Regions from separate parts of the Herbaspirillum sp. C7C8 genome, predicted to be linked through region 2. Evidence: predicted binding sites of a transcription regulator. Region 2 holds the regulator's gene; the other holds the start of a gene.

Region 1 (4,409 bases), on a different contig from region 2:
CATATTGCGCACAGGCCCCGGCAAAGGCCACCGCATCAATGCCCTCATTGTCCATCGGCAAGCCAACCAGCTTGATGTTGAGATGCCCGGCCAGGGCGCGCAGGCCGGGGTAGGTCACGTCCTCGCAACAGAGCACTCCGCCAGGTCCGACCAGCATGGTCAGGATGGCCAGCAGCGCACATTGCGCCCCCGGCGTCACCAGCACCCGTTCCGGTTCCACCACCAGCCCGCGCCGGCGCAGCCACAGCGCACCGGCTTCGCGATCCTCGGGCGAACCACCGAAATCCTGATAACGCATCAGGTCGCGCAGGCGTGCATTGACCTTGTTCCAGCCCGACTGCATCAACTCCATCAGCTCCGGCGAATCCGGCTCGGGCGGCATGTTCATCGACATGTCGACGTTGGGGCGGCCTTCAGTCAGGCGCGGGATGCGCGGGCGGCGCTTGCCGCAGACGAAGGTGCCGCGTCCCACCACCGAATCCACCAGTCCGCGCCGATGCGCTTCCGTATAGGCGCGCGCGACCGTGGTGAAGTCCAGGTCCAGCACCTCGGCCAGCTTGCGCTGCGGCGGTAGCCGCTGCTCGGGCTGCAGGTGGCCGGTGGCGACGTCCTCGGCAATCGCATTGGCGATGGCCAGATAAAGCGGGCCGCCACCTTTCTTCAATTTGGGAACCCACATGGCGCTGTTCTTGGTCATGGCAACTTCCTCGTTTCCTGACTTCAATATTGACCGTATCGACTGGTGTCATTGAATGCAATTTGCATTCCATCCAATCTCTGCCGTACAGGTACAAAATTGCACCGTCTTGCATCATCCGCGCGCAGCGCTCTGCACCAACTCAAGACGCGCCGCAACGCCAGAGTGCACAAGGGTTTGCGCGATGCTGTCCGATTGTATGGAGCGATTGAATGGATTGCTTCACATGGCCCAAAAACCATGCTGCAAGCACCGATTCGGCAAGCCGCGCAGATGCTGGATTCCATTCTGTGAGGGGAGGATTGACGGGATTTTTATGCAGTCAATTCGCACATTGACGGGGTGTTGGTGGCATGACTGATGCCTTCAATTCCAGTGTCGCGGCGAACTCGCCGGACCACTTCCCCAAGTGCAGACCAACAGCAATCGAGAGGAGTATCACCATGCCCGCAGTCACCAAAGCAGCCCACGCCCCCGGCGATTTCCTGGTGGATTATGAAGAGAAGGTGTTCGAAGACGTCAAAGCCCAGCCGGGAGAAAAAGCGCTGGTGACCTTCCATACGGTGGCCTTCGAAGGCTCGATCGGTTTCGTCAACCTGCTGCAGGCAACCCGCTTGAAGCGCAAGGGTTTCGAGACCTCCATCCTGCTCTATGGTCCCGGCGTGACGCTGGGCGTGCAGCGCGGTTTCCCCACGCTGGGGGACGAAGCCTTCCCCGGTCACCAGAACTTCAACAAGCAGATCGTCAAGTTCATGGAAGAGGGCGGCAAGGTCTACGCCTGCCGCTTCGCCCTGCAGGCGCTGTACGGCCACGGCGAGCCCTCGCTGATTCCCGGCATCCGCCCCATCAATCCGCTGGACGTGCTCGACCTGGTGCTGCTGCATCGTCGCGACAACGCCTTCATCCTCGATACCTGGACCCTGTAATGGAAAGGGGCGGCACATGAGCATCCACAAGAGAACGGTACGGGCGGCGGCGGTGCAGATCGCGCCCGACCTCGACAGCGAGCTCGGTACCATGGCCAAGGTATGCCAGGCCATTGCCGAGGCTGCCAGACAAGGCGCGCAACTGGTGGTGTTTCCGGAAACCTTCGTTCCTTACTATCCGTACTTCTCGTTCGTGCGGCCGCCCTTTGCGTCAGGTCCGGAACACCTGCTGCTCTACGAGCGTGCGGTGACGGTGCCCGGCCCCGTAACTCAGGCGGTGTCAGAAGCGGCACGCGCGCATGGCACGGTGGTGGTGCTGGGCGTCAACGAACGCGACCACGGCACGCTCTACAACACGCAACTGGTCTTCGATGCCGACGGCGAGCTGGTGCTGAAACGCCGCAAGATCACGCCGACCTATCACGAGCGCATGATCTGGGGGCAGGGCGATGCCAGCGGCCTGAAGGTGGTGCCTACCGCCGTGGGGCGCCTGGGGGCGCTGGCCTGCTGGGAACACTACAACCCGCTGGCGCGCTACAGCCTCATGGCCCAGCACGAAGAAATCCATTGCGCCCAGTTCCCCGGTTCCATGGTGGGGCAGATCTTCGCTGACCAGATGGAGGTCACCATCCGCCATCACGCACTGGAGTCGGGCTGCTTCGTCATCAATGCCACCGGCTGGCTGACCGATGAACAGATCGCCGCCATCGAGCCCGATCCCAAGGCACAGAAGGCGCTGCGCGGTGGCTGCTGTACCGCCATCGTCTCGCCGGAAGGCAAGCTGCTGGCCGAGCCCCTGCGCAGCGGCGAAGGCATCCTGGTGGCCGACCTGGACATGGAACTGGTCACCAAGCGCAAGCGCATGATGGATTCGGTCGGCCACTATGCGCGCCCCGAACTGCTGCACCTGGTGATCGATGATCGCCGTACTTCTCCCATGTCCTCGCTGTTCCCGGCGGAACAGCCTGCTCCTGTCACTCATCCTTCCGCGAGGTCCCATCATGCAGACAGCCGTCATCCAGTTGCATCCCCAGCGTCCGAGCCGCAAGGCCCCCATGGAGTTGATCTCGGAACTGCAATCCTTAGGGCTGCGTCTTGACGATCCCGGCGCCGGTGCACAGAGCCGGCGAGGCGGGGCCGGGCCGTCGGATCACAAGGCAGTCACCGTCGATGGTCATACCGTGATGATCCCGGTCCACACGGCCGGTGCCTGGTCCTCGCCCTACGTGGCGACCCAGCCCGGCGCGGATGGCGCCTCGCGCATCCTGCGCGATGGCGTGGAGGTGGGCGTGGTGTCCTTCCCGCGCCAGCCGCGCTTCTACAAGATGCAGACCTTCGACGGCATCCCCTACGGCAAGATCGCTACCCTGCACGGCGCCGACGTGCTGGCCACCACTATCCTGCAAAGCTGCATCCGCTATGAGAGCCGCCGCAAGTCCTGCCAGTTCTGCGCCATCGGGCAGTCGCTCGCGGCCGGCCGCACCATCCTGCGCAAGACCCCCGAGCAACTCGGTGAAGTGGCGCGCGCGGCAGTGTTGCTGGATGGCGTCAGGCACATGGTCATGACCACCGGCACGCCCAATGCCACGGACCGGGGCGCGCAGATCCTGTGCGAAAGCGCCTTCGGTGTGAAGTCGGCGGTGAACCTCCCCATCCAGGGACAGTGCGAGCCGCCCGACGACGATGCCTGGTTCCGGCGCATGCACGATGCCGGCATCGATACGCTGGGCATGCACCTGGAGGCGGTCACGCCCGAGGTGCGCCAGCGCATCATGCCGGGCAAGGCCACCGTGCCGGTGCAACGCTACATGGACGCCTTTGCTGCCGCCGTCGAGGTCTTCGGGCGTGGCCAGGTCAGCACCTACATCCTGGCCGGCCTGGGCGACAGCGACGAGGCCATCCTGCGCATGAGCGAGCAGTTGATCGCGCTGGGCGTCTATCCCTTCGTGGTGCCCTTCGTACCCATCTCGGGCACGCCGTTAGAAGACCATCCTTCCCCCGATGCCGCCGCCATGCGCCGCCTGCTCGCACCGCTGGCAGAGATGCTGGAGAACGCCGGCATGCGCTCAGGCGATGCCAAGGCAGGTTGCGGCAAGTGCGGCGCCTGTTCATCTCTGTCTGCGTTCGAAAGGAAATGACATGAGCGACGTAGCCGAAAAAAACGCACTGGCACAGGAAGTTCAGGCCCGCGGCGTGCGCATCAAGCTGGCGCTGGACCGGTGGGAGCGCGAAGAAGCACGTCGCTTGCGCCGTGACGTTTTCTGCACCGAGCAGGGGGTCTTCCGCGACGATGATACCGATGCCATCGATGACATTGCCATGCCCATTGTGGCCGTGCTGGAACACGATGACGGTTGTCGTGAAGTCGTAGGAACGGTGCGCATCCACGAATCTGCGGCAGGTGTCTGGCACGGTTCGCGCCTGGCCGTGGCGCAGCATGCGCGCCGTATCGGTTCGGTCGGCAGCGGCCTCATCAGGCTGGCCGTCTGCACCGCCCATGCGCATGGTTGCCATACTTTCCTGGCCCAGGTGCAGAGCCAGAATGCAGAGCTGTTCCGGCGTCTGCACTGGCACACCCTGGCCGAGATCGAAGTGCACGGGCTGCCGCATCATCAGATGCAGGCGGACCTGGGCTTTTATCCGCCCATCAGTGACGGCGATATCGGTTTCCTGGTGGGTGGCCGCGAGGAGCGCCGGCCATGAACGCGCGCGACACCTCGTCCTCGCTGGCGCAGATCGTGCAGGATCTGCGCGCCTCGCGCGGCATCGCCCACAAGCGCGATATC
Region 2 (4,409 bases):
CCGAGAAGGCGGACTCCACCAAGCCCACCAACATCGAGGCAGACCAGATGGTCTATGACGACGTGCGCCAGGTGAAGACCTTCACCGGCAACGTCGTGATGACACGTGGCACCCTGATCATCAAGGCCGGCCGCGTGGTATTGACGACCGATCAGTACGGTTATGAAAATGCGGTGCTGTATGCCGCGCCTGGTGCGCTGGCAACCTTCCGCCAGAAGCGTGACGGCGGCCCCAATCTGTGGATCGAAGGCCAGGCCGAGCGCATCGAGTATTCGGAGCAGACGGAAGTGTCCAAGCTGTTCCAGCGCGCCCACATCCAGCGCATGGACGGCGACCGCATCACCGATGAAGTCAACGGCGAATTCATTTCCTATGACAGCCGCGCCGAATTCTATTCGGTCAACAACACTGCCAGCGGCCAGAGCAAGCCGGGCGCGGGCCGCATCACGGCCGTGATCCAGCCCAAGAACCCGCCGCCGGCCACGGACGCCCAGCCCGCAGCACCGGCCCAGCCGGCAGCGCGTCGTCAGAACGGAAAGGACCAGTAAGGATGGTAGCCAGTTCGCTGGTCGTTCGCGGCCTGAAGAAAAGTTACGGCGCGCGCCAGGTGGTGCGCGATGTCTCGATGGAAGTGCGCAGCGGCGAAGTGGTCGGCCTGCTCGGCCCCAATGGTGCCGGCAAGACCACCTCGTTCTACATGATCGTGGGGCTGGTACCCTCCGATGGCGGCGAGATCGACCTGGATGGCGCGCCCATTTCGCGCATGCCCATTCACAAGCGCGCCACCATGGGCCTATCCTACCTGCCGCAGGAAGCCTCGGTGTTTCGCAAGCTGACGGTGGAAGACAACATCCGCGCCGTGCTGGAGCTGCGCCAGGAAGACGGCAAGCCGCTCTCGCGCGATGAAATCGAGGGCCGCCTCAACAACCTGCTGCACGAACTGCAGATCGAAAAGCTGCGCGAAAGCCAGGCCCTGTCACTGTCGGGCGGTGAGCGCCGACGCGTCGAGATCGCTCGCGCGCTGGCCACCGATCCGCGCTTCGTGCTGCTCGATGAACCGTTTGCCGGTATCGACCCGATTGCGGTGATCGAGATCCAGCGTATCGTGCGCTTCCTCAAGGAGCGTGGCATCGGCGTGCTCATCACCGACCACAACGTGCGCGAGACGCTGGGCATCTGCGATCGCGCCTACATCATCAACCAGGGCACGGTGCTGGCCAGCGGCAATCCGGAAGAGATCATTGCCAACGAGTCGGTACGCCGCGTCTATCTGGGCGAGCACTTCCGCATGTAAGCAGCACAGTCGCCCTACGTATCGAGCATCACCGACACCCAGGCATCACGCAACGACAGGCACAGCAACCCGCGGGCCACGCCGCTTTCAGAAAGACAGATGAAACAGTCGCTCCAGTTACGTACCTCGCAGCACCTCGCATTGACGCCGCAACTGCAGCAGTCGATCAGGCTGCTGCAACTGTCGACGCTGGAACTGCACCAGGAACTGGAACAGATCCTCTCCGACAATCCCCTGCTGGAGCGTCTCGATGACGCTCTCGACAATTCGGTGCGTCTGCTGGCCGACGGTGCCGTCTCCAGTTCGCCTTCCAGTGGCGTGGCCGACACCCCTCATGAAAACAGCGGCGAAGCGACGCCCGCTGCCAGCGATGGCGATTCCAGCTTCGAGTACCAGGACAACAATCCGGACACCGGTGTCACCGGTGATGCCGACTGGAGCTTCGATGACGTCGCCCGCAGCGGCAAGTCACCCGATGACGACGATGCCCGCCCGCAGCTGGAAGCCCATGAACTGACCCTGCGCGAACACCTGCTGGAACAGATCCGCGTGACTGCGCGCACCCTGCGCGATCGTGCGCTGCTGGAACTGCTCACCGATGCGCTCGACGAGAGCGGCTATCTGGAAGAACCGCTGGAAGACATCCTCGCGCGCCTGCCTGAAGAGCTGGGTATCGACATGGAAGAGCTGTCGATTTCGCTCAAGCTGCTGCAGAGCCTGGACCCGGCCGGCGTGGGCGCGCGCAGTGCCGGCGAATGCCTGGCCTTGCAGATCCGCCGCCTGCCCAAGATCCCCTTTGTCACGCGCAAGCTGGCGCTGAGGATCGTTGAGGATTACCTGCCGCTGTTCGCCCAGCGCGACTTCAACAAGATCAAGAAGGCTCTCGATTGTGATGACGAAGACCTGCGTGAAGCCCAGGCCGTGATCCGCCAGTGCCGTCCGCATCCGGGTGCCGAATTCGCGCGTGACGCCTCGGACTACGTGGTGCCGGACGTGATTGTCAAGCAGACAAAGAACGGCTGGCAGGTCATGCTCAACCATGAGGTCATGCCCAAGCTGCGCGTCAATGCGATGTACGCCAGTGCCTTGAAGCAGGCCAAGGGCGAAGGTTCGCTGTCCTCGCAGTTGCAGGAAGCCAAGTGGCTCATCAAGAACATGCGGCAACGTTTCGATACAATTTTGCGCGTCGCGCAGGCTATTGTGGAACGTCAAAGAAACTTCTTTTCCCATGGTGCAGTGGCCATGCGCCCCCTTGTGCTGCGTGAAATTGCTGATACACTGGGTCTACACGAGAGCACCATCTCTCGCGTGACGACTCAGAAATACATGCTCACTCCGCATGGTATGTTTGAGTTGAAATACTTCTTCGGTAGCCACGTCGCGACTGAAACCGGAGGCGAAGCTTCCTCCACCGCGATACGGGCGCTGATCAAACAGTTGATAGGAGCCGAAAACCCGCAGACCCCATTATCCGATAGCAAGATTGCGGATATGCTGGCAGAACAAGGCATGGTGGTCGCGCGACGCACAGTCGCCAAATACCGCGAAGTGTTGAAGATTCCGCCAGTCAATCTCCGCAAGTCCCTCTGAGTTTTTCCTCAGTTTTTCTGCAGTACCGTTGCTGTGTTCAGGCAAGCATCCCGACTGATGCCCACGCCATCCGACACGAAGACCGTGCCCGTGGTACAGCTGCAGCAGGATCGATTGCACGAACCTCCAGTGACTTCACGATAGGAGTCTTGTATGAATCTGACCATCAGTGGACACCACCTCGAACTGACCCCCGCCATCCGGGAATACGTGCAAAGCAAGCTCTCGCGTATCAAGCGCCATTTCGACAACGTGATCGACGTCAGCGTGATCCTGAGCGTAGATAAACTCACAGAAAAGGAAAAGCGCCAAAAAGCGGAAATCAACGTCCACATCAAGGGGAAGGATCTACATGCGGAAAGCATCGCACACGACCTCTACGCTGCCATTGACACCCTGATCGACAAGCTCGATCGCCAGGTCATCAAGCACAAGGACAAGTTGCAGGAGCATCACTCCATTGCCAAGCGCCTGCCGGACGACACGCCCGAGGATGCGGTAGCCGGAGCGGCATAAGCCAGGACACCAACGGCAAGCCACCTCGCAGCCTGCAGGGCTGCTGAGAAAGCCAGCCGGATTTCACGAGGAAGGGGCGCGCAAGCGCCCTTTTTCATTGGGGCCACAGCATCGGCGATGCCTGTGAAAAACATATAAATCATTACGCCGGGCAACTTCCCGGCAAAACCGCAGTGAACATTGTTCATCGCTCTGCTTGAATGTCTTGCGCAGCACCCTCATCTGCTGCCCAGAAGAAACTGCATACGATATAAATCATTTCCCTGATGCAATTTCCCGCCGGCTCAGACGGACGAATGGCGTGCTGCCGATTTCAACGCGCCTGCCGGCTTTTCCCTATAATGTCGGGCAATCCCATTTTTAAAGGCACAGCCATGAGCGACGTCCAATCCTGGATCAAAGAAACCGTGACCCAAAACCCTGTGGTGCTGTTCATGAAGGGCACCGCGCAGTTCCCGCAATGCGGCTTTTCCGGCAAGGCCATCCAGCTGCTCAAGGCCAGCGGCGCCGAGAACATCGTCACCGTCAACGTGCTGGAAAGCCCCGACGTGCGCCAGGGCATCAAGGAATACTCGAACTGGCCGACCATTCCCCAGCTGTACGTGAAGGGCGAATTCGTCGGTGGCTCCGACATCATGAGCGAGATGTACGCCTCGGGCGAGCTGCAGACCCTGATCAAGGGCTGAGTCTGCCCTGCCCCGTAGAGCGCGCATGAGTGCTTCTTCCAGTCAGCCCCGCCAGCGCCTGATCGTTGCGATCACCGGGGCCACCGGGGCCATCTATGGTGTCCGGCTGCTGGAACACCTGCGCAAGCATGGTCAGGTGGAGACGCATCTGATGGTCTCCGAAGCCGGCGTGCTCAATCTGCACCAGGAACTGGACATGCGGCGCAAGGATGTGGAAGCGCTGGCCGATGTGGTGCACAACGTGCGCGATGTCGGCGCGTGCATCGCCAGTGGCTCGTTCGCCTCTGCCGGCATGGTGGTGGCGCCCTGTTCGATGAAGACCC

What was found. Region 2 encodes sigma-54, which starts transcription at its own class of promoters, with help from an activator protein. Its sites were predicted from a motif close to TGGCANGNAANCTGCTTT; they were not measured.
Region 1: a site for sigma-54 is predicted at 1,047-1,064, ahead of HWE01_RS14745 (MSMEG_0572/Sll0783 family nitrogen starvation response protein). Genes of this name have one in related genera too.

What each region holds. Positions count from the first base shown of each region.
Region 1 covers NZ_JABXGG010000012.1:1,631-6,039, forward strand. Annotated here, with positions in the region: gene HWE01_RS14740 (aminotransferase-like domain-containing protein) at 1-697, opposite strand, end outside; gene HWE01_RS14745 (MSMEG_0572/Sll0783 family nitrogen starvation response protein) at 1,141-1,623, shown strand; gene HWE01_RS14750 (Nit6803 family nitrilase) at 1,640-2,722, shown strand; gene HWE01_RS14755 (MSMEG_0568 family radical SAM protein) at 2,679-3,761, shown strand; gene HWE01_RS14760 (MSMEG_0567/Sll0786 family nitrogen starvation N-acetyltransferase) at 3,763-4,326, shown strand; gene HWE01_RS14765 (sll0787 family AIR synthase-like protein) at 4,323-4,409, shown strand, end outside.
Region 2 covers NZ_JABXGG010000011.1:105,684-110,092, reverse strand. Annotated here, with positions in the region: gene lptA (lipopolysaccharide transport periplasmic protein LptA) at 1-548, shown strand, start outside; gene lptB (LPS export ABC transporter ATP-binding protein) at 551-1,294, shown strand; gene HWE01_RS14395 (RNA polymerase factor sigma-54) at 1,394-2,884, shown strand; gene hpf (ribosome hibernation-promoting factor, HPF/YfiA family) at 3,038-3,400, shown strand; gene grxD (Grx4 family monothiol glutaredoxin) at 3,775-4,086, shown strand; gene HWE01_RS14380 (UbiX family flavin prenyltransferase) at 4,112-4,409, shown strand, end outside.